DNA from 3 places in the Sinorhizobium sp. Y406 genome. Region 1 is predicted to be linked to each of the others. Evidence: riboswitches for the same ligand, from Rfam matches in the RefSeq annotation. Region 1 holds a riboswitch; each other region holds the start of a gene.

Region 1 (7,944 bases):
CGACGATCCGAAGGGCAGATGGAAATCGTCGAGCGGATAACGCGCGTTTTCGATGGTAAGGCCGGAAAGCTCGGTGAAACCGAGGATCGAGAACAGGCTGCCCTTGGGCAGGTCGATCTCCCGCGACCCCGGCCGCAGCGGCCAGGCCTCTTCCTCGCCGGAGGTCATGAAGACCGCAAGCCCCTCTTCCGCGAGCGCGGCGAGCCGCAACAAGTGCAGAAAGGCATGGTCGCTACGGGTGCCGCCGAGCGCACCGGCAAAGATCAGCGATGTCGCGCCGCGCGAAAGCGCCGCCTCGACGGCGATCTCGCCATCGGTGGCGTTCTTCTCCGCCGGGTATTTTTCCCGCGGCACCTCGGCGAATTCCGAAAAGAGTGACTCTTCGGTCGAATCGAAGTCGCCCACCCAGAGGTCCGGCAAGACTTGCAGCGTCCTCGCATGGCGCATGCCGCCGTCGGCGGCGATAAACCGGCTGCCGGCCAATTGCGCCGTTAGCCGCTCCGTCAGGGTAAGCGCGCCGCCGAGAAGAATTGTGAAGGGTGATTGGCTCATGGCAGAAGCCCATAGCGCAAAGCGGCTCTGAAGGGAAAGGCCCGGCACCGCCGTTTGCGTCCGGTATCCTTCGCCAACGTCACTCGCGCGGCTCGGGTTCCGCGCCATTGTCGGGCCGGAGCAGATCCGCATAGATGCCGGGCGTCGAATCCGGTATTTCCACCGCACCGACGGTACGCGTGTAGAATTCGGTCGGACCGGCACCGCCGATGATCGCATAGGCGTAGCCGGCCGCGCGCATCGCGATCAGGCTTTCAATGAGCAGCGCCTCGCCGATGCCGCGGCCGCGCATCGTCCCATCCACTCCGGTAGGGCCGAAGAAGCCGAGCGCGGTCACGTCATGGCAGGCGAATCCGACGAGCGCGCCCTGATGGAGCGCGATATGGATGCGTGTCGGCGTCGAGGAGAAGGCGGCTTCCGCCTCTCCCGCCCAGCCGGCGCCGAAATGCTCACCCACCCAGCAGACGACGGTCCGGCGCTCGGGCGCCATGGCGCGCCGGATCGAGATGTCGGGGCCGAGCCGGCCGGCGCGACTCTCCGGCAGGGCGTAGAGCCGAACGAGCATGTCTGGCATCAACCCATACCCCGCGCCTTGTGACCGGCCGTCCGTGAACTAACTTCGCCGGTACGTGTTGAACATGTGAGGAAGGCCTCCGCATCTTGATAGCGCAGACGGCGTGCCAAGCGAAAGCCCCTGACGCATCGCCGCAGACCTCATCAGACGCGCGGCGCTCTTAAAACTGCGCTTGCGTTGACTGCCCCCGGAAGCTAAATCTTGGCCTGCTCTAACGGGGTGCCATCCGCCGGCTTTCGGGCGGTGGCTGAGAGGCGTCACGCCAACCCGCGGAACCTGATCCGGCTCGTACCGGCGGAGGGATTAGAAGCGATCGGACCGAACGCCCTTTTCCCGTGCAGCAAGAACAACAGGGAAGAGGTGCCACATGCCCAGTTCATTCCACAGCAAGATAGTCAACCGGCTTGCGATCGCCGCCTTTGCCCTCGCCGCCTCTTCGGCAAGCGCCCTTGCCGCGGAAAAAACGCTGACGATCTACACCTATGAGAGCTTCATCAGCGAATGGGGCCCGGGCGCCAAGGTCGCCGAGGCTTTCGAGAAGAGTTGCGGCTGCAAGGTCGACTATGTCGGCGTCGCCGACGGGGTCGAGTTGCTGACGCGGCTGAAGCTCGAGGGTGAAGCCACGAAGGCCGACATCGTCCTCGGACTCGACACCAATCTGGTTGCCGAAGCCAAGGCCACCGGCTTGTTCGCGCCACACGCCCTCGACACCAAGGGGCTCGAGGTTCCCGGCGATTTTTCCGACGGCGTGTTCATTCCCTATGACTACGGCCACTTCGCCGTGGTTTATGACACGGAAGTGCTGAAGGAGCCGCCGAAGAGCCTGAAGGAACTGGTCGAAGGCGATCCGTCGCAGAAGATCGTCATCGAGGATCCGCGCACCTCGACGCCCGGCCTCGGGCTGCTGCTCTGGATGAAATCGGTTTATGGCGACGAGGCGGGCGAAGCCTGGGCCAAGCTCAAGGAACGTGTTCTGACGGTGACCCCCGGCTGGTCGGAGGCCTACGGACTCTTTACCAAGGGCGAGGCGCCGATGGTGCTTTCCTACACCACCTCGCCCGCCTACCATATGGTTGCCGAAAACACCGACCGCTACCAGGCGGCGCCATTCGCCGAGGGCCATTACATCCAGATCGAAGTGGCCGGCATGACGAAGAATGCGGACGATCCGGAACTTGCCCGGCAATTTCTCGCCTTCATGATCGGACCCGAATTCCAGTCGATCATTCCGACGACCAACTGGATGCTGCCGGTCGGCGAAACCAGGGAGCCCCTGCCGGAGGCGTTCGGCAAGCTCGTCCAGCCTGAAAAGACGTTCCTGATGTCGCCCCAAGACGTCGCCGATAACCGCAAGGCCTGGATCGACGAGTGGCTGGCGGCGATGAGCCGAAACTGAGGCCAAGCAGGTTCCGGGAAGTCGCACGCGAATTCCGATGAGAACCTGCAAAGGAATAAGAGCTAAATTGTTTGCGCGCGAGAACAGGATGACGATTGCCGCCGGGGGCTTGGTCCTCGGCGGCATCCTGCTTTTCGTCGGCCTCGCCGCTGCGGCTCTGCTCGCACACGGCGGCGCCGATGGCCGCCAGGATCTTTTCGACGCCTATGTCTGGCGCGTCACCCGGTTCACGCTTCTGCAGGCAAGCCTCTCGACCGGACTGTCGATCCTCTTCGCGATCCCCGTCGCCCGCGCGCTTGCCCGCCAGGCCGCCTTTCCGGGCCGCATCTGGCTGTTGCGGCTGATGGCGCTGCCGCTGGGGCTGCCTGCGCTGGTCGCCGCGCTCGGCCTGATCGAGGTCTGGGGTCGGCAAGGCTTTCTCAACCGGGCCCTGACGGCCATCGGCATCGTCGCACCAATCAGCATCTACGGGCTTTTCGGCATCCTTTTGGCCCATGTCTTTTTCAACATGCCGCTGGCCGTGAGGCTTATGCTCGCCGGACTTGAGCGTATCCCGGCCGAATACTGGCGCACCTCCGCCAATCTTGGCATGGGCTCGTTCGCGATCTTCCGCTTCATCGAATGGCCGGCGATCCGCGGCCTGCTGCCGGGCATTGCCGGCCTCGTCTTCATGCTCTGCGCCACCAGCTTCACGCTGGTGCTGACGCTTGGCGGCGGCCCCGCCGCAAGCACCATCGAGGTGGCGATCTACCAGGCGCTGCGTTTCGATTTCGATCCGCCGCGGGCGATCGCGCTGGCCGGCCTCCAGGTGGTGCTGACCGGTCTTCTGCTTTTCCTCCTCAAATTCGTGGCGCCGCCGCCGGAGGAGGGCGAGACCAGCGGCAGGGCGATCCGCCGCTTCGACGGTTCTAAAGGCGTTGCGCGCCTTGCCGATCGGATCTGGCTGACCCTTGCGCTGATTTTCGTCGGCACACCCTTCGCCGCCATCGCGGCGTCCGGCTTGCGGGCGGATCTGGCCCGGCTGCTTTCCGAACATGCCTTCCACCAGGCACTGCTGACGAGCGCCGCAGTCGCACTGCCTTCGGCGGCGATCGCCGTCGCAATCGCCGCCCTGATGATCCGCACCCAGCGGCTGGTGCTTTCTCGGCGGCGCCGCGGCATGCCGGCCCGGTTCTTTGCCGGTACGATCGGCGCCAGCATGTCCTTTATCCTGCTCGCCCCGCCGATCGTGCTCGGCGCCGGGTGGTTCCTGCTATTGCGCCCCTTCGGCGACGTCGCCCGCTTCGCCCCCTTGGTCGTTATCGCCATCAATGCGCTGATGGCGCTGCCGTTCGTGCATCGGGTGCTCGCCCCCGCCATGGCCACCCATGCGGTGCGAACCGAGCGTCTCGCCGCAAGCCTCGGCATAGGCGGCTTCCATCGCCTGCGATGGATCGATTGGCCGCCGCTGCGCAAGGCCTTCTTCACGGCCTTTTCCTTTGCCCTCGCCCTGTCGCTCGGAGATCTTGGCGCGATCGCGCTTTTCGGTTCGCAGGACCTCGCCACCCTGCCCTGGCTGCTCTATAGCCGCATGGGCAGCTACCGCACCGCCGACGCGGCGGGGCTCGCCCTTCTACTCGGCATCCTGTGCCTGATCTTCACCATGCTCGGCACGGCGGGGGATGACAAAACGCGAGGCCTGCGGACATGACTTCCGCAGCCGTTATCCTCAGGGACGCAAAGGTGCGCTTCGAAACGACGGTTCTGGCGTTCGACTGCACCGTTCCGGCGGGAGAGATCGTCGCCGTCGCCGGTCCCTCCGGCTCGGGAAAGTCGACGCTCCTCAACGTCATCGCCGGCTTTGAGGAGCCGGACGAAGGCGAGGTCCGCATCTTCGGCGACGACATGGCCGGCCGCCTGCCGGCCAACCGGCCCGTCTCGGTCATCTTTCAGGAAAACAACCTCTTCACGCATCTCGACGTCGCCGCCAATGTCGGTTTCGGCATCAGTCCCTCGCTTCGCCTGTGCCGCGGCGATCGCGAGAGGATCGAAGAGGCGCTCGACCGAGTCGGCCTTGCCGGCTTCGGCGAGCGATTGCCGCCGACGCTTTCCGGCGGCGAACGCCAGAGGGTGGCGCTTGCCCGCGCGCTGGTGCGCCACCGGCCGCTGCTTCTGCTAGACGAGCCCTTCGCTGCGCTCGACCCCGGCATGCGCGCGGAAATGCGCAACCTGCTTGCCGATCTCCATCACGAGGAGGGCAATACCATCCTGATGATCACGCATCATCCCGATGACGTGAGGCTCTTCTCCGACAGCGTGCTTTTCCTCGATCAGGGACATATAGTCGCCCACGATCCGATCGACCGCTTTCTGGGGCGGCGGGACCTCACGGCGATCAACCGCTTTCTCGGCCAAGAATCAGGACGATGAAATTTAGCACGGCGAAATTTAATCTGCCCTTCGCCACAATTTGACCGCCGGGCTGTGCGACGGGCGGAACACCCGGCCGGGTGGACGCGTTACTCGCGCATCCGTTGCTGCGATACCACGGGGCAACTATTTCTATCGGGATCGGCTAGGCAGATGGCGCTTAAATCGATAGAGCAGGGATCGTAGCTGACGAAACCCTATGCCGGGGAACCCTATCCGGCTGAAAAGGTGGGATTTTTCATCGCTGACGGTAGATGGGACCGAGAGCCCGGGCGACTTCGGCGGCTGAGATTGGGCTGAGGCATGGCAAGGCAGACAGTCACAAACGACTGGTTTCCGGCGTGGCGCGGAGGCAAGACGGCGCGATCCCTGGTTGTGTTATCCAGTGCCGCGCTGCTCTCCGCCTGCCAATCGCTGATCGAGCAGACCTACGAGCCGACCGTCTCGCCCTCCTCCAATCCGCAGATCGTCGAGGAAGTGCAGAAGAACGATCCGCGTGCCCAGCTCGGCGCGCGCGAACATCCGCGCATTGTGGCGAGCTACGGCGGCGAATATCGCGACGCCAAGACGGAGCGGCTGGTCGCCCGCATCACCGGCGCGCTGACGGCGGTCTCCGAAAACCCGCAACAGTCCTACCGCATCACCATCCTCAATTCTCCGGCGATCAACGCCTTTGCGCTTCCCGGCGGTTACCTCTACGTGACACGCGGCCTGCTGGCGCTTGCCGACGACGCCTCCGAGGTCGCAGCCGTGCTGTCTCACGAAATGGCGCATGTCACGGCCAATCACGGCATCCAGCGCCAGCAGCGCGAGGAAGCCGAGGTGATCGCCAGCCGCGTGGTGGCCGAAGTGCTCTCCTCCAATCTCGCCGGCAAACAGGCGCTCGCCCGCGGCAAGCTCAGGCTTGCCGCCTTCTCGCGCAACCAGGAACTGCAGGCGGACGTGATCGGCGTGCGCATGCTGGGCGAAGCCGGCTATGATCCTTATGCGGCGGCACGCTTCCTCGATTCCATGGCCGCCTATGCCCGCTTTACCGCCGTCGATCCCGAATCGGACCAGAGCCTCGACTTCCTCTCGAGCCACCCCAATGCGCCGCAACGCGTCGAACTGGCACGCCGTCATGCGCGCGCCTTCGGCCCGGAAGGGACGAGCGGCGACCGCGGACGCGACTATTATCTCGCCGGCATCGACGGACTGCTCTATGGCGACAGCCCGCAGGAGGGCTACGTGCGCGGGCAGACCTTCCTCCACGGAAAGCTCGGCATCCGTTTCGACGTTCCGACAGGCTTCCAGATCGACAACAAGGCCGAGGCCGTACTCGCGACCGGGCCGGGCGACGTCGCAATTCGCTTTGACGGTGTCGCCGACACGGCACGACGCAGCCTGACGGATTACCTGGCCAGCGGCTGGGTCACCGGTCTGCAGCCCGATACGATCAAATCCGTCATGCTCAACGGTCTGGAGGCGGCGACCGCTTATGCCTCCGCCGACCGCTGGGACTTCGACGTTACGGTGATCCGGATCGACGATCGTATCTACCGGTTCCTGACGGCCGTACCGAAGGGCTCGGCCGCACTCGAAGCCACCGCGAGCCATTTGCGCAATTCCTTCCGTCGGATGGCTCCGGGAGAGATCAAGTCGCTGAAGCCGCTGCGTATCCGTGTGGTGACCGTGAAGCCGGGCGAGACCATCGCCACATTGACCTCGCGCATGATGGGCACCGACCGCAAGCTCGACCTTTTCCGGCTGATCAATGCGATGCAGGTCACCTCCACCGTCAAGCCGGGCGACAAGGTGAAGATCATCTCCGAGTGAAACGCACCGGTCGGAAAATCAGAACCAATTTTCGGAAGGCTGGATGAGCCGATTCAAAGTCACGACGCCACGTGCCATGCCATGCCTGGCGCACGTGCAAAAAAGGCCCGGCAATCCACCGGGCCTTCGTCAATAGGAAAGCTTGACTTGCCTCTTACTTGCAGGCCTCGATCTGCTTCAAGGCGGCAGAGATGCCGGACAGCGAATAGGAGTAGGAGGTCTCGGTGCCACGGCGTGATTTGGCGCTGACGGACATGGCTTTGCCGGACTTCATAGCGGCGACCATTGCCGGCTCCTCGGCGGCGTTTTCCACCCAGGCGGAGTTGCCCTTGGTGAACAGGACGAAAGTCCGCCCGTCGATGACGACGTTCACCTTCGAATTATCCTGCAACGGGTAGCCCATCATGGCCTGCGGCTCGTAGCTGATGTTCTGGCCCGGGCGCTGCGAGACGAGAAAGAAGATGTCGCCATGATCGACGCCGGCCGGGCTCTTTTCCTTCGGCACGGAGAGAACATAGCAAACCTTGCCGTTGCCCGACTGGTAGGAATAGGCGCCCCAGGCATTGAATTGCTGAATTCGCGTCGGCGATTGCGCAGAAGCGACGCCGGCTGCAGCCATGACGAGTGCGATTGCAGTTGCGATCTTTCTTACAAACATGAGTTCCTGCCGATTTTCTTGGTCGCGATACCCGCAACAGGCTTACACGGGCTACGCATAGTCACGATTTGAATTTATTTTGACTTAATTCAGGTTACCAAATCGTCAACGATCGTCGAAATCGCTGCATCTCGCCCCTCCCGAACGGACCTGGGAAAGCCTCGCGGGACCCGATCCCCATTCTTGCGGGAACCACCGTCGATGGCTTTACCACAAGGCCTTGCCGGCCGGTACCCCTGTATCAAATCCAACCACCATCCGCCGCCTTCGCGCGCGGCCGATTCGTTCCGGAACTCTATGCCACAAAGAATCGGGCAAGAGTTTGTCTTTGCTGGCGGAAATACGGCAACGCGTCGGCGGAAGCAACGATCACTCGTTCGGCCGGTCGCGCATCGCCTCGTCGGCCTTCTGGTAGTGCCGCTCCTTGATCTGACCGCTGACGGCCGCAATGGCGGCGGTCAGAACGGCGATGTCGTCGGAAAAGCCGAAGCCGGCCAGCATGTCGGGAATGAAGTCGAGCGGCAGGACGAAATAGGCGAG
Region 2 (7,944 bases), on a different replicon from region 1:
GCCGGCCCAATTCCTCTCCCTGCGAAATCAGTTTGGATAAGCGGTTCGGCGTCAAGTTTTCTCCTTTGCAGGGGACAAGAATATGCGAGGCGCCTTCCGGCGCCTTGACCCTGCGCAAGTCGTCTGCAAGCGCGCTTTTTAGGCCGCCATGTCGAGTAATCGCTCAAATTGTCGTGAGCCGGGCGCCCACCGCATGGCTGTGCAGCGCTTTGGCTCTAGGTCGTGGGCATGATCAGGTTCGTGGCCGTTATTCTATCGCTTCTGGTCTGCGTTTCGCCAGTGATCGCGCAGCAGACCTCCGCTGTGCCGGGTCTTCTCAAGAGCCTCGCAGGACGGGACGATCTCAAGTCCCTGAAGACGATCATCGTCGCCCAGGACGGCGAAGTGGTCGCGGAACAGGGCTATCGCGGCCATCGGCCATCGGAATCGACCAATATCAAGTCAGCGTCGAAGTCGATCATCTCGGCTCTCGTCGGCATCGCTATCGACAAAGGTCTTCTTACAGGACCCGAGCAGAAGATCGCCCCCATTCTCAAGTCGGACCTGCCTTCCCCGGCCGACCCGCGCATCGGCGACATCACGATCGGCAACCTGTTGTCGATGCAGGCGGGATTGGGCCGACTGTCCGGCCCGAACTACGGGCGCTGGGTTTCAAGCCGCAATTGGGTTCGTTTCGCACTTGCGCAGCCGTTCGACGCGGAGCCGGGAGGGAGGATGCTCTATTCGACGGCGTCGACGCATCTCCTGTCGGCGATCCTGACGAAAGTTGGCGGCAAGTCGACCCTGGCCCTTGCGCGCGAATGGCTGGGCCCGGTCGACGGGTTTCGCATCGACGCCTGGTCGCGGGATCCGCAGGGGATCTATCTCGGCGGAAACGAGATGGCCATGACCGCCCGCTCTCTGCTCACCTTCGGCGAGCTCTACCGCAATCGCGGCCGGACGGAGGATGGGCGCCAAGTCATCCCGGACAATTGGATCGATCTCTCCTGGCAGGCACACACGAATTCGCGATTTTCCGGCGACGCCTATGGCTACGGCTGGTTCACCCGGCAGATCGGCGGCGAAGACGTGCATTTCGCCTGGGGTTACGGCGGCCAGATGCTCTATATCGTGCCGGACTTGAAGCTGACCGTCGTGATGACCTCCGAACAGGATGGGCCTTCCGCCCGTACCGGCTATCGAGACGCACTGCACGGCGTCCTCGCCGACATCATCGACACGCTGGAAGCCGACTGATGAAATCCTCCGCGCTCGTGCATCCGCAGTAACGTACCGCGCGGCTCAAAAAAGACCGCCACGAAACACGTGGTTTCGCGGCGAATGATGGTATCTATCCCCGGTTGGCCGGCGGTCTCAAGCCGTCGGCTGCTTGGTCTTCCTGAGATAGGGTAGAACCGTCTCGAAGGAGCCGAAGCGCTGGACGGCATCCTCGTTCGACACCGCGGCCGTGATGATGACATCCTCGCCCTGTTTCCAGTTGGCGGGCGTTGCCACCTGATGCTTGGCGGTGAGCTGGATCGAATCGATCGCCCGCAGGATCTCTTCGAAATTGCGGCCGGTGGTCATCGGATAGCTCAGCATCAGCTTGATCTTCTTATCCGGACCAATGACGTAGACCGACCGCACGGTCGCATTGTCGGCAGGCGTGCGGCCCTCGGAAGTGTCCCCGGCGTCGGCCGGCAGCATGTCGTAAAGCTTGGCCACCTTGAGATCGCGATCGCCGATCAGCGGATATTCGACATCAAAGCCCGTCGCGAGCTTGATGTCGCCCTTCCACTTGGCATGGCTCTCGACCGGATCGACGGAGATGCCGATGATCTTGACGCCGCGTTTGCGGAATTCGTCTTCCACCCCCGCCATGGCGCCGAGTTCGGTGGTGCATACGGGCGTGAAATTCTTCGGGTGAGAGAAGAGGACCGCCCATCCGTCACCGACCCATTCGTGGAAATTGATCGTGCCGTGGGTCGTCTCTGCGGTAAAATCGGGGGCAGTATCGTTGATGCGCAGGGCCATGATGTGCTCCTTTCGTGTCGGAGGAATTGCGCAAGAATAGCGCAAACGGCAAAGTTTTCGAGCGCGAAACGCGTCGTCGCTCCCAGCAGTGAGAAAGATCGTCCGGCTTCACGTCGACCGGCTCGTGCGCCAGTGCCGCGGCCGCATTGCGTTGACACTCCGGGGCTGCTGACGCATAGAATGCCGGCATTCCGAGGGGAGCGCCTGACGGCGCTGAGACGGTGGTGAGCCGGACCCTTGAACCTGATCCGGGTCATGCCGGCGTAGGAACGGAATGGGTCGCCCTCGGCAAGCCAAGCCAATTCTTCGCCTTACCGGATCTCCGTGACGTGTGTCGGGAGTTCGATAGATGATGCCTCCTCGCCCCATTGCGCCGGTGGCGCTCACCATTGCCGGATCGGATTCGGGCGGCGGTGCCGGCATCCAGGCCGACCTCAAGACCTTCTCGGCGCTCGGGGTTTACGGTGCAAGCGTCGTCACGGCGATCACCGCGCAGAACACCAGGGGTGTTGCCGCCGTTGAGGACGTCTCGGCCGGAATGGTGGCGGCACAGATGGAAGCTGTACTTAGCGACCTTGACGTGAAGGCGGTGAAGATCGGCATGGTGTCGCGACGGGAGACAATTGCCGTCATCGCCGATGGCCTGCGCCGTTACGGCAGGCTTGCGGTCGTCGACCCGGTGATGGTTGCAACCTCCGGCGATCGTCTGCTCCACCCGGGAGCGATCGCAGCACTCATCGAAGACCTGCTGCCTCTGGCACTCGTCGCGACCCCGAACCTGGCCGAAGCGGCACTTCTGACCGGCCGTCCGACCGCCGAGAGTGAAGGAGAGATGGTGCGCCAGGCCGAGGCGCTCTTGAAGACTGGAGCCCGTTCCGTGCTGGTCAAAGGAGGACATCTGCCCGGTGGCGACGCCACGGACTTCTTCCTCGATGGCCAAACGTTGCTGCGTCTGCCGGCATCGCGCATAGAGACACACAATGATCACGGTACCGGCTGCACCCTTTCAGCTGCAATCGCCGCGGGCCTCGCTTCGGGGCTACCGCTCGCCGAAGCGGTCCGCGCAGCCAAACATTATCTGCATGGAGCAATTTCCGCCGCCGACGACCTGAAGGTCGGGCAGGGGCGGGGACCGGTGCATCATTTCCACCAATGGTGGAACTCTTAACGTCAAATTGGGAGGCATGCCAGCCTCATGCCCTGCTATTGCCATGGTTGAGCCGGAAAAGGCTATCGTCTATGGTTAACGAAAGACAGCGGGTTCAGCGATATGCACTTTCTTGCTCGTCGACTGGAGGCTTTCAATCGTGACGAACTGCCGGACTGGCGGCAGTCGCCAAGCCTATTGTGGCGTGCACTCCTGTTCGCGCCCCGGCTGATCGAATATTTCCTGTTTTACCTTCTGGCGTTCGGCGCCCTGATGGCGGCGATCGTCTTCATGGTTGCGGCGTGGATCGTCGGCCTCGACCGCAAGTCCAATTGAATCAGTCGCGCGGCGGCGCCTGCCGACCTGAGGTCCCGCACGGTAGAATTCTCACACGTGGAACATCGGCGGCGACATTGACGACAGTGCACGCGCTGGCGGCAAACCAGGACTTCGGTCGTCTTGCGGGCGATCCGAGCGCGCTCTACCGTTCAATCCCCAATTCGTCGCTTCTCGTGCGTGCCCCGATTAGCCTCGCTCTCAAACATGGAACACCCGCTCGAAAGCGAAGGCGGCGATGACGCCGCCTTCAAGTCCCTCGAAACAGATTTCAGGCGGAGGCCGCTGAAGGACTCGCGGGTCAAGCGGCCGTGTAGCGGGCCTCGGGTACATCCGGCTCGATGTAGTACTTGCCGTAACGATGCCGGTATTTCTCTGCGCCGTCGAAGTCGCTGTACTTCTGCAGCTCCTTCATATCGGTCTTGTTGAGAATGACGCCGAGAACCTTGGCATCGATCTGCGGCTCGGAATTGAGGAGATCGCGCACGAGCCTTGTGGGTGTCCTGCCCCATTCGACGACGAAGAGAACGCCGTCGGCGAGCGGCGCGAAGGCCTTCGCATCGACCACGGGGGCGAGGGCTGCGAGGTCGACGACGACATAGTCGAAGGAATTGCGGGCGTTCTCGATCAGCCCCGCCATGGCAGGCGATGCGAGCAATTCATTGCTCTGATGCCGCCTTTCGTTCGATGTGCCGCCGCCTGCAGGCAGGATTGCGAGCTTGGAGCGCTGATCCACCTTGATGCCCGCGGGCCAAGTGGCCTCGCCCGTCAGCACTTCCACCAGCCCTCCACGCGGCGCAGGCGTGATCAATCGGGTCAGGCCGGGCTTGCGGATATCGGCGTCAATCAGCAAGGTTCTCTTTCCGCTCGCGGCGAGAAGCGCCGCAAAGTTTGCCGCCACGACCGATTTGCCCTCGTCGGGCAGCGCGGAGGCGATTGCGATCACCCGGCTCTCGTTGCCGGGCAGCATATGATCGCAGGCGAGTTTTGCATTCCGGAACGTCTCCGCGAAAGCCGAGCGTGGCGCGTCGACGACGAGGCGCGAGAGCCGCGGGAACGGTAGAGAAGTTTCCTCGGCTTCGTGTGGCGGTCGGTCGGAGCCGAATCGCGCCCGCACGAGCTCCGTCGCTTTCTTGTGCCGGGATCCGACCAGGGGCAGGTAACCGAGCGACCGGTGGCCGAGGGCCGAGCGTACGTCACCTTCCAGGCGGAACGTGCGTTCGCGGAATTCGAGAAATGCCGCATAGGCACCGCCGACCAAAAGTCCGAGCACCGCCGAAAGCGCGAGCGTCATCGTCTTCTTCGGGCTCGAGGGTCCAACCGGAACACCGGCCTCGGAAATGACGCGAGCCTTGGCGATCGGGAAGGAGCGCTGCTGTGTCGCCTGCTCATAGCGCCCAAGATAGGACTCGTAGAGCGACTTCAGCGCCGCCGCTTTCTGTTCCAGACCGCGCAATTGCACCAGCGATTGGCTGGCATCGGAATTCTTGCCGGTAATACCTTCGATGCTCTCGCGCAGCGATGCCTCGCGCGAGCGGGCGACTTCATATTCGTTCCGGTAGCTGGCGGTCAGCTGCTTCAGTTCCTGATAGATCTGCCGCGCGATGTCCTCGCGCTCCCCGCGCAGCGAGACGGCCTGGGGATGATCCTCCCCGAAATTCTCCGAGACTTCGCGTTCGCGCTTGCCAATGGTGAGATAGCGGTTGCGGAGCTCCTTGATCACGGAATTGTCGCCCTCTTTAGGGGAGATGGTGGCGTTGTTGACTGCGCCCTCCGGTCCCTGATCGACAATCGATTTGTACTGGTTGTAGCGTGCGGAGGCGCTCGCCGTGTCCGCCTGTGCGACGATAAGCTGACTGTTGAGATCGGAGAGCTGTTGCTCGGACATCAGTTCGCCGCGAGCAGCCGTCAGCCCCTTCTCGCTGCGGAAACGTTCGACCTCGAGGGCCGCCGTCTGCGAGCGCTGTCTCAGGTCGTCGAGCCGCTCCTGCAGCCACACCGTCGCCCGCTCCGTCGCTTCGAAATTGGCGTTCAACTGATCCGTGAGATAGGCGTCGGCATAGGCCCGGGTCACCGTCGCCGCGAGTTGTGGATCGCTGGAGCGGTAGGCAAGGGCCACCACCGAGCTTCGTGACACGCGCTCGACATTCAGTGCCTGCTGGAGGAGCGCGGCCGCCTTCAGCCGACGTCCGTTGCGCGCAGCTTCTTCCGAGACAGCCGGTCCGCTCGAAAAGACATCGGCTGCCGACTTCACCCAGCCCATGACGATCGCGACCGGCGAACGCGGCGGATTGAGGATCGTCTCGTTCTCCGAAAGTTTCAGCGTGTCCACCACGCGCAACGCCAGTTCGCCGGACTTCAGGATTTCCACGGCACTCGCGATCTGATTGTCGAGCAGCTGGCTGTTCGTGGGTGTTCTCTCCTCCTCGGCATATTTCGACAGATCATCGTCGAGAAGGATGCTCGTCATCGAGGTATAGAGCGGCGTCGTGAAGAGGAGATATGCGGCCCCGAGCATGATGAAGAGCACCACGAAGCCCAACACCAACCGCGCCCGGCGAACGACGGCGGCAAAAAGCCGATCGAGATCGATAAAGCCGTCCGGCTGGTCGTCGCGGGGTATGATGCTCAATGGGACACTTCTCTGTTTCATCGGGGCCGCTCTGTTCATATTTTTCTCCGGTCCTCTTCCGGTGGCCGTAACCGGCCACCGGGAACCTTCTTATGCCGCGCGGGTGCGGCTTTCGTGAGACAGGACGATTTCGCGAACAGACTGGAACACGGTTTCGCCGATATCCGCTCTGGCAAGCGCGAAGGTGACGTTGGCCTCGATGAAGCCCTGCTTGGAGCCGCAATCGAAGGTGCGGCCTTCATAGGGATGAGCGTGGAAGGCTTGCTCGGCCGAAAGCTTGAGCATGCCGTCCGTCAATTGGATCTCGTTGCCGGCGCCGCGTGGCTGGTGCGTAAGGATTGAGAATATCTCCGGTTGCAGGATATAGCGGCCGTTGAGATAGTAGTTGGAGGGCGCCTTGCCGGGCGCCGGCTTCTCGACCATTTCGCTCACGGCGAAACCGTGCCGCACAGCGTCGCCCTTGCCGACAATGCCGTATTTGGAGGCGTCTTCGGGCGCGCATTGCTCCACGCCGACGACGTTGCCACCGACTTCGCGGTAAAGCTCCATGAGCCCGGCCATACAGCCGCGCTGGCCGAAGGAGACCATGTCCGGCAGCAACAGCGCAAACGGCTCGTCGCCAATGAGATCGCGGGCGCACCAGACCGCATGGCCCAGGCCGAGAGGCGCCTGCTGGCGGGTGAAACTGACGGATCCTGCCTTCGGCAGCATGGCCTCCAACTCGGAAATCTGCGCCTCCTTGCCCGAGCGCGAGAGTGAGGAAATGAGCTCCGGAGCGTCGTCGAAATGATCCTCGATTGCCTGCTTGTTGCGGCTGGTAACGAAGACGACGTGCTCGATTCCGGCTTGGCGCGCTTCGTCGACGGCATATTGCACCACGGGCCGATCCACAATGGTCAACATCTCCTTCGGCACAGCCTTCGTGGCTGGAAGGAATCTCGTTCCGCTTCCGGCCACGGGGATCACTGCTTTCCTGACGGTCCTGATACGGTCCATGGTATCATCCTTTGCTCGTATGGGGGGCTTTGCCCAAGGGGGATCGTTCGGCCGCCGCCGTCATGGCGGCGGGATGCTTCGGCCGCGCCGTCAGGCGGCGCAGCCGGGCGGCGATCGGCATGCTTAGATGCCGAAGCGCAAGCGGGTCGGCGAGCGCGGTCCTCAGCGCGCCGGCCAATGATTTCTTCTTCAACTGGTCGACGAGGACAAGAAACGAACGCGCCTGGCGGAAGCCGCGTTTGCGCTTGCGCTGCATCCGTTGGGAGAGGGGATCAAGCGCGTAGCGGCCGAGGAAGAGTTCGTCGGCGGCCATCATCGCGTCGATATGCTCGACCCTCAAGAGGCGCGAGATCGAACCTTCGCGGATATGATAGGCGTAGCCGGCGGAGGGCTCCACGGCGCAGCGCCCGCCGCAGGCAAGCGCGGAGGCGAGTAAGACATAGTCTTCGCCGATGCGCAGCGCCTCGTCGAACCGCAGGCCATGCGCCTCGAGAAACCGTCGCTGGAAGACCGGCTTCATATAGCCGAAATTGTGTTCCGAGCGGAAAATCACATTCGACTCGATGAAGGCGGGGAGCGTCAGCTCCTCGAGTTCCGCGAGCGCCGCTTCCGGGAACATTCTGACGCTGCCGCCATCGAGGGAGACAACATCGAGATTGTCGACGACGATCTGCGCCTCGGTGGCCTCGGCGCGGTCGACCATTCGCCTCAGCCGCAGCGGCTCCACCGTGTCGTCTGCATCGAGAATGGCGATCCACCGGCCGCGCGCCGCGGCTAGGCCGGCATTGCGTGCGCCGCCGGGTCCACGGTTTCGCTCAAG
Region 3 (7,944 bases), on a different replicon from region 1:
CGTAGCTGAGGTACCGCCGCTGCCGCCATTGCCGTTCTGCTCGGCGTTGACGGCGGCGGGTCACCCCCTACCAAGCGCATAGACGACGGTACCGAGGAATCAATGTCGGTTCGGTGGGCGGCGCCTCATCTCTTGGGCCCACTGCCAGGATACTCAATACGACAGCGATGAGGGTGAAGATAAGTACCAGGACCGCAATGCCGGCTTGGTCCATTCCCTGTAAAGCGTTTGAATGCGAGGGCAGTGAGTGAAGCAGCCGACCGTTAACTGCTTGCAAGTTCCTGAGCCGTCGCCACGATCTGCACATTCCCCAGAGAATGATCAGCGTATTTGAAGGCAAGTATGCTCAGAACTGAGGCAATCATAGCGACTAGAATGACACGCATCGTGTGCTCTCCTGGTTGGCTGCCCAAATTTAGCAGCCGATCAGGGGAACCCTTGTTACCGAGGGAGCAGGCGGCGCACCCGGTCATTGATAGCGACATGGAGGGGCTCCTGTCGCTTCGCATCCAAATTAATTTAATTAGGGTCTTCCTCAATTCATATGGTGGCGGGCTTCATCTCGATCCTGGCCCCATTGGCTCCGGATGCCGCCTCACGCGCGCGGGACCGACCGGGCCACCTGCCAGTTTCGGCAGCGACCGCTTCGTCACGCGGCCGTCGGCAATGGCGAGCACGCTGTCGTAATAATTCTCGCCTTTTGCAGATTTCGGCGGCACTGCGTCATGCATGATGCTGACGACGGTTGCGCCGGGGCACACATCCTTGATCGCCTGATGGAACGCGACCGTCGCCTCGACGTCGAGCGCGCCGGTCGGTTCGTCAAGGAAGATCAGGCCCGGCCGTTGCAGGAGGATGCGCGCAAGCACCAGCTTCTGCTTCTGCCCTCCGGAAAGGAGCTGGTCCCAGCTTTGCGCACCGCGCCCCTCCGCGGCGAGATCGCCGACGAATTCGGCAAGGCCGGCCATGGAAAGCGCCGCTAAAGCTTCCCGATCCGTAAACGCGTCGCCCGGCTCGGGCAGGCATATCAGTTCCTTCAGCGATATCGGCGGCAGCTTCACGTCCTGGGCGGCAAAGAGCGTGCGCACGTTTCCGGGCAGGGCGACGGTGCCGCGGCCATGCGGCCAGAGACCGTTTATCGCCTTGAGCAGCGACGACTTGCCGCTGCCCGACCTGCCGACGAGAAGCGCCCATTCGCCAGGACTGATGTGGAGATAGCCGGTCGTGATGAAGGGCAGGTCATGGCCAGGATGCATCAGCTCGAGACGGCGGATCGTCACGCCGAATTCGGGATCCTGCCAGACGCGGTTCAACTCCGCGTGACCTGTCCGGGCATAGAAAGCGCGGGGCCGCTGAACGTCCTCGATCGCATTGGCGAGATCGGTGATGCGGCGCGCATTCGCTCTCAGCCTTGCTATGTCCGGCATGACGTGGATGAACCAGGAGCAATCATTGATGATCGCATTGGCAAGCTCCGCCCCGGTGACATAGCCCTGCAGCGTGACCTTGCCGTCGACATAGGGAAGCAGACCTGGAGCATAGGCGACGATGCGCTGGCCGAAGAAATTGTGAACGAGCTCGAAGCCCATATAACACGCCGTCAGGATGTTCAGGTTCGACCAGGTCTGGTCGATGTCGCGATAGCGCCGCCTGTGGATCCGCTTCTGTACCCCTTCCGCTTGCGAGGCCGCGACATGGAAGCTGCGGTGGAGAAGCGTCGTCAGCTCGCGGCGGTAGCTGCCCTCGGCCCATTGCATCCGGACGTCGAGCCGCTGCTGGATCGCGCCGAGCTTGGCGGCGATATAGGTATTGAAGGGCACGTAGGCGGCGACGGCAACAAGCGTCAGAAAGGCGCTGCCATAGCTGCCGAGAAACTCGAGCCCGCTGACCTCCGTCGAGGTCTCGATGATCCTGCCGCCGACGAAGTAGAGCGACAGGGTCACCCCGGCAACGCCCATGGCAAGCCCGATGGCGCCGCCGGTCATGCCCTTGATCGATTCCTGGACGCGTTGGTCTATGTTGTCCGGCACGCCCACCGACGTCGGAATGGCTTCCGCCACGCCGCGCTGCAGGTGAAGATGGGTATGATTGCAGTCGAGCAGTGCGTCATTGAAGCGTCGGTCGAGCCAGGCCCGCCATTTGCGATGCAGGGTCGTCGAGAAGAAGTGGCGCACGGCCGTGAACGCGATGGATTTCAGCACCATGATCGCGGCGAGCGTCCCCGCGATCGTCAGAATGGAGCTGAGCGTCGTCGGATTTTGCGGATGGTGGAGAAAGGCTATCGCGCTGACGAGTTCGCCCGAGGCTTCGGCGAACCAGACGCTCGCAATCGCCGACAGACCCGTGAGCACGACGATGATCGCTGCCAGCCCCCAGGCCTCCTGCCACTTCTCGGAAAACCAATAAGCCCACATCAGCCCCCAGAAGCTGCGCATCGGCGATACGGGAGTCGACCGGGGCTCTCTTCCCCACTTTCGGCTCCACACGTGCAAGGCCTTCTCCCCGAACTTACTGATCAGAACACGCTCCTCATTCCCATCCCATCCACTATCGACAAGGCTGCGCCCGACCGCACTGATCGCGATCAGTTTCCAAAAGAGAATAGTCCCTGTGCCCTGATGTTCCAACCAAGCGGGAGGCGAGAAACGAGACAGTCCACCGCGAGTGCCTCGCTGGGGTCCCAAAAAACCATCTTGACGGCGCGGCGATATCGGTGACTATGGGCGCCATTCACCAGGGGGGTCCCGGCAAGGGGCTGAGATACTGCTGAAGCGCGCAGTGACCCGTTGAACCTGATCCAGTTCATACTGGCGTAGGGACGGTGCAGACGTGCGAAAGCCAGGACTCCGTAGTTTCACGTTCCGTCGGCACAGCGTCTTTTCATCCTTCCGGCTTCAGAACTGGGTCTCCAACGCAAGAATTGGAGCCTCAAGATGAACGTTCTCAAACCTCTTTCCACGCCGCCCTCCGTCACGCAGGGACCTCTCCCCGCCTCGAAAAAAGTCTACAAACCGGGCGAACTCCATCCCGATCTGCGCGTGCCGATGCGCGAGATCGCACTGCATCCGACCTCCGGGGAGCCTCCGGTCACGGTCTACGATTCCTCCGGCCCCTATACGATCGAAGATGCCGGTATCCGCATCGATGCGGGCCTGCCGCGGTTGCGCCACGACTGGATCGTGGCACGCGGCGATGTCGAGCGTTACGAGGGCCGCGCCGTCAAGGCGGAGGACAACGGTTTTGCCACCGGCGAGCGGCTGACGCCGGAATTCCCCATGCTCCATCAGCCGCTGCGCGCCAAGCCGGGCCGGGCCGTCACCCAGCTCGCCTATGCCCGGGCCGGCATCATCACGCCGGAGATGGAGTTCATCGCCATCCGCGAAAACCTCGGGCGCAAGGCGGCGAAAGAGACACTCACACGCGACGGCGAGAGCTTCGGCGCGTCGGTGCCTGATTTCGTCACGCCGGAATTCGTCCGCCAGGAGGTCGCTGGCGGCCGGGCGATCATCCCCGCCAACATCAACCATCCGGAATCCGAACCGATGATCATCGGCCGGAACTTCCTGGTGAAGATCAACGCCAATATCGGCAATTCCGCCGTCACCTCGTCGATGGCCGAGGAAGTCGAGAAGATGGTCTGGGCGACGCGCTGGGGCGCCGACACGGTGATGGACCTTTCGACCGGCCGCAACATCCACAATATTCGCGAATGGATCATCCGCAACTCGCCGGTGCCGATCGGCACGGTGCCGCTCTACCAGGCCTTGGAGAAGGTGAATGGCATCGCCGAGGATCTCACCTGGGAGGTTTTCCGCGACACGCTGATCGAGCAGGCCGAACAGGGGGTCGACTATTTCACCATCCATGCCGGCGTGCGGCTCCATTATATCCCGCTGACCGTCGACCGCGTCACCGGCATCGTCTCGCGTGGCGGCTCGATCATGGCCAAGTGGTGCCTGCACCACCACCGCGAAAGCTTCCTCTACGAGCATTTCGAGGAGATCTGCGACATCTGCCGCGCCTATGACGTCTCCTTCTCGCTCGGCGACGGCCTGCGTCCCGGCTCGATCGCCGACGCCAATGACCGGGCGCAGTTCGCCGAACTCGAAACGCTCGGCGAACTGACGAAAATCGCCTGGGCGAAGGACTGCCAGGTGATGATCGAGGGCCCCGGCCATGTGCCGATGCACAAGATCAAGGAGAACATGGACAAGCAGCTCAAAACCTGCGGCGAGGCCCCCTTCTATACACTCGGGCCGCTGACGACCGACATCGCGCCCGGCTACGACCACATCACCTCCGGGATCGGCGCGGCGATGATCGGCTGGTTCGGCACCGCCATGCTCTGCTACGTGACACCGAAGGAGCATCTGGGGCTGCCCGACCGCAACGACGTCAAGGTGGGCGTCATCACCTACAAGATCGCCGCGCACGCGGCCGACCTCGCCAAGGGGCATCCGGCGGCCCGCATCCGCGACGACGCGCTGTCGCGCGCCCGCTTCGAGTTCCGCTGGGAGGACCAGTTCAACCTCTCGCTCGATCCGGAAACGGCGCGCAATTTCCACGACGAGACGCTGCCTAAGGAAGCGCACAAGGTGGCGCATTTCTGTTCAATGTGCGGCCCGAAATTCTGCTCCATGCGGATCTCCCACGACATCCGCGCCGAAGCGCAGAAGGAGGGGCTGGAGACCATGGCGGCGAAATACCGCGACGGCGGTGATCTCTACATGCCGGTCGCGCCAGAAACGCAGCCGGGAGAATGAGATGCCGGTCCTGATCAAGGGAGCCGGCGTCGCCGGTCTCGCCACCGCCCTCGAGCTCAGCCGCCGCGGCATCGCGGTGGAGGTGGTCGATGCGGCGGAAACCGTCGGAACCGGCGCATCCACCTATGCCGGCGGCATGCTCGCGCCGTTTTGCGAACGCGAAGCGGGCGACGAAGCCGTGTTGACGCTTGGGCTTTCCTCTGCCGACTGGTGGGAGGAGGCCCTCCCTGGCGCGGTATTCCGCAAGGGTACACTTGTCGTCGCGGCTGGCCGCGACAGCGGAGAACTCGATCGCTTCGCCGCCCGCACCCGCGGATATGAATGGGTCGGCGGCAACGCGATCGCAGAGCTCGAACCGGACCTCGCGGGCCGCTTCGAGCGGGCGCTGTTCTTTGCCGAGGAAGCCCATCTCGATCCGCGGAAGGCGATGGCCGGCCTCTACGAGACACTGATTGCGAGCGGCGTCCATTTCCACCTCGGCTGTTCGGACGTGCCCTCCGATCGATCCTATGCCGCCGTGGTCGAATGCACGGGCGCCGCGGCGATCGCCACCACGCCCGGCCTTCGCGGCGTGCGCGGCGAGATGCTTTTTCTGGAAACCCCGGAGATCAGCCTCTCGAGGCCGGTCCGCCTGCTTCATCCGCGCCATCCGCTCTATGTCGTGCCGCGCGAAGACCACCGGTTCATGGTCGGCGCGACCATGATCGAGACCGATGATGACGGACCGATCACCGCTCGCTCGCTGATGGAGCTGCTGAACGCCGCCTACGCGGTACATCCCGCCTTCGGCGAGGCGCGTGTCGTGGAGACTGGCGTCGGCATTCGTCCGGCCTTCGCCGACAACCTGCCCCGCGTCCTCGACCGTGACGACGGGTTCGCGATCGCCGGCATGTACCGCCACGGCTTCCTGCTTGCCCCCACCATGGCGCGGCAGCTGGCGGAAAGGCTCTGTGCCGGGGAACATCCGCCCTTCACTCCCGTCTTCGAGGAACCCGCGGCGGCGGACCGCCACCCATCTTTTCGACACGGAGCAATCCAATGACCTTGATCGTCAATGGCGAGACGCTGGAGAGCGGCGCAGCGACGTTGTCGGAGCTTTTGCTGGCGCTCGAATACGAGGGCGAGTGGCTGGCGACGGCCGTCAACGGGGAACTGGTGCACCGCGAGGATCGCAGCACCTGCCGGCTTTCCGACGGCGACCGGATCGAAGTGCTCTCGCCGATGCAGGGAGGCTGACATGCTCGAACTCTACGGAACCCGAGTCTCCTCGCGCCTCCTCCTCGGGACCGCGCGTTATCCCTCCCCCGCCGTTCTCGCGGAGGCCGTGCGCCGCTCGGGCACGGAGATCGTCACCGTATCGCTCCGCCGCGAGACCGCCGGCGGCAGGAACGGCGGCGCTTTCTTCGAATTGATCCGCGAGCTCGGCGTGCGCGTGCTGCCGAACACCGCCGGCTGCTATTCCGTGTCGGAAGCGGTGCTGACGGCGAAGATGGCGCGGGAGGTCTTTTCGACTAACTGGATCAAGCTGGAGGTGATCGGCCATCACGACACGTTGCAGCCGGACGTCTTCGGCCTGGTCGAGGCGGCGCGCATCCTCGTCGGCGAAGGCTTCGAGGTGTTCCCCTACACGACCGACGACCTCGTCGTCGCGGAACGGCTGCTCAGCGCCGGCTGCAAGGTGCTGATGCCCTGGTGCGCGCCAATCGGCAGCGCCATGGGCCCGCAGAACCTGCCGGCGCTGCGCGCCATGCGGGCGGATTTTCCCGATGTGCCGCTGATCGTCGACGCCGGTATCGGCCGCCCGTCGCATGCCGCAACGGTGATGGAACTCGGCTTCGAGGCGGTGCTGCTCAACACGGCGGTCGCCGGCGCCGGCGACCCGGCCGCAATGGCGGAGGCCTTCGCCAATGCGATCGAAGCCGGTCATGCGGCCTTTCAGGCCGGCATGATCGAGCCGCGCGACATGGCCGTCCCCTCAACCCCGGTCATCGGAAAGGCGGTGTTCTCGTGAAGCTCGACCCCTTCTATCTCATCGTCGACAGCGCCGCCTGGATCGAACGCCTCGTGCCGCTCGGCGTCAAGCTGGTGCAGCTTCGGATCAAGGACTTGAGCGACGAGGACATCCGCGGCGAGATCGGCGCCGCGAAGGCGACCTGCGCGGCGCATGGCTGCCAGTTGATCCTCAACGATTACTGGCGCCTCGCGATCGAGGAGGGTTGTGACTTCGTCCATCTCGGCCAGGAGGATCTCGCCGACGCCGACCTCGGTGCGATCCGCGCCGCCGGGCTGAAGCTTGGGCTCAGCACTCATGACGAGACGGAGCTTGAGGCCGCGCTTGTTGCCGAGCCGGACTATGTGGCACTCGGGCCGATCTACCCGACGATCCTGAAAAAGATGAAATGGGCACCACAGGGGCTCGACCGGCTTTCCAGCTGGCGCGAACGCGTAGGAACGCTGCCGCTCGTGGCGATCGGCGGGCTCAATCCGGAGCGGATCGGCGGGGTGTTTGCCCATGGTGCGGACAGCGCCGCGGTGGTGACGGATATCACGTTGAATGCGGATCCCGAAGGTCGGACCCGGGAGTGGATTCGGAAGACTGAGGCTTGGCGGTGAGGGTCACACTCTGCCCCTCTCCTCGGGTTTAACCCGAGAACTAGCCCTCTCCCCGCAAGCGGGGCGAGGGGACACCGTCGCAATTTGTCGCTACCGGTGAACGCCCACCGTGATCCGCGCCATAGTTGGAGCTGTTATGGGCAATGTGGGCGCCGCGAGTCTCCTTCGCCCCGCTTGCGGGGAGAAGGTGGCCGGCCCACCCTCCGCAGTTGCTGCGGAGGACGGGCAGGCCGGATGAGGGGGAAACCACCATCGAGAAAGGCCCCGGAACCAATGTCCCGGGGCCATCTGGTCGCCTGACCGGGAGAAAGAATCAGGCGGCCTCAACCTTCTTCGACACGCGGGCCCATTCCGGGATCCAGTCGCGGTGGGCGGCGAGCAGGTCGTCGACGAGCGACCAGATCTGGTCGAGGTCGAGCTCTGCGGCCGTGTGCGGGTCCATCATCGCCGCATGGTAGAGATGCTCGCGATTGTCGGTAACGAGAGCCTGGACCGTCAGTTCCTGGACGTTGATATTGGTGCGGATGAGTGCGGTCAATTGCGGCGGCAGCGCGCCGATATAGGTCGG

What was found. Region 1 has a riboswitch for thiamine pyrophosphate ahead of thiB (thiamine ABC transporter substrate binding subunit). Riboswitches for the same ligand answer to the same signal wherever they lie in the genome.
Region 2: another riboswitch for thiamine pyrophosphate. It lies ahead of thiD (bifunctional hydroxymethylpyrimidine kinase/phosphomethylpyrimidine kinase); the one in region 1 lies ahead of thiB (thiamine ABC transporter substrate binding subunit).
Region 3: another riboswitch for thiamine pyrophosphate. It lies ahead of thiC (phosphomethylpyrimidine synthase ThiC); the one in region 1 lies ahead of thiB (thiamine ABC transporter substrate binding subunit).

The regions. Positions count from the first base shown of each region.
Region 1 covers NZ_CM178974.1:3,121,519-3,129,462, forward strand. Annotated here, with positions in the region: gene AC4P1R_RS14780 (thiamine diphosphokinase) at 1-552, opposite strand, end outside; gene AC4P1R_RS14785 (GNAT family N-acetyltransferase) at 632-1,126, opposite strand; TPP riboswitch at 1,332-1,446, shown strand; gene thiB (thiamine ABC transporter substrate binding subunit) at 1,494-2,522, shown strand; gene thiP (thiamine/thiamine pyrophosphate ABC transporter permease ThiP) at 2,611-4,212, shown strand; gene AC4P1R_RS14800 (thiamine ABC transporter ATP-binding protein) at 4,209-4,931, shown strand; gene AC4P1R_RS14805 (M48 family metalloprotease) at 5,235-6,746, shown strand; gene AC4P1R_RS14810 (invasion associated locus B family protein) at 6,901-7,404, opposite strand; gene AC4P1R_RS14815 (YkvA family protein) at 7,774-7,944, opposite strand, start outside.
Region 2 covers NZ_CM178975.1:132,065-140,008, forward strand. Annotated here, with positions in the region: gene AC4P1R_RS17615 (heavy metal translocating P-type ATPase) at 1-10, opposite strand, end outside; gene AC4P1R_RS17620 (serine hydrolase domain-containing protein) at 229-1,236, shown strand; gene AC4P1R_RS17625 (peroxiredoxin) at 1,354-2,013, opposite strand; TPP riboswitch at 2,198-2,300, shown strand; gene thiD (bifunctional hydroxymethylpyrimidine kinase/phosphomethylpyrimidine kinase) at 2,366-3,181, shown strand; gene AC4P1R_RS17635 (hypothetical protein) at 3,284-3,496, shown strand; gene AC4P1R_RS17640 (polysaccharide biosynthesis tyrosine autokinase) at 3,798-6,167, opposite strand; gene AC4P1R_RS17645 (UTP--glucose-1-phosphate uridylyltransferase) at 6,219-7,124, opposite strand; gene AC4P1R_RS17650 (glycosyltransferase family 2 protein) at 7,129-7,944, opposite strand, start outside.
Region 3 covers NZ_CM178975.1:1,194,936-1,202,879, forward strand. Annotated here, with positions in the region: gene AC4P1R_RS22455 (ABC transporter ATP-binding protein/permease) at 558-2,435, opposite strand; TPP riboswitch at 2,726-2,837, shown strand; gene thiC (phosphomethylpyrimidine synthase ThiC) at 2,934-4,763, shown strand; gene thiO (glycine oxidase ThiO) at 4,765-5,805, shown strand; gene thiS (sulfur carrier protein ThiS) at 5,802-5,999, shown strand; gene AC4P1R_RS22475 (thiazole synthase) at 6,001-6,774, shown strand; gene AC4P1R_RS22480 (thiamine phosphate synthase) at 6,771-7,376, shown strand; gene AC4P1R_RS22485 (alpha-glucosidase/alpha-galactosidase) at 7,690-7,944, opposite strand, start outside.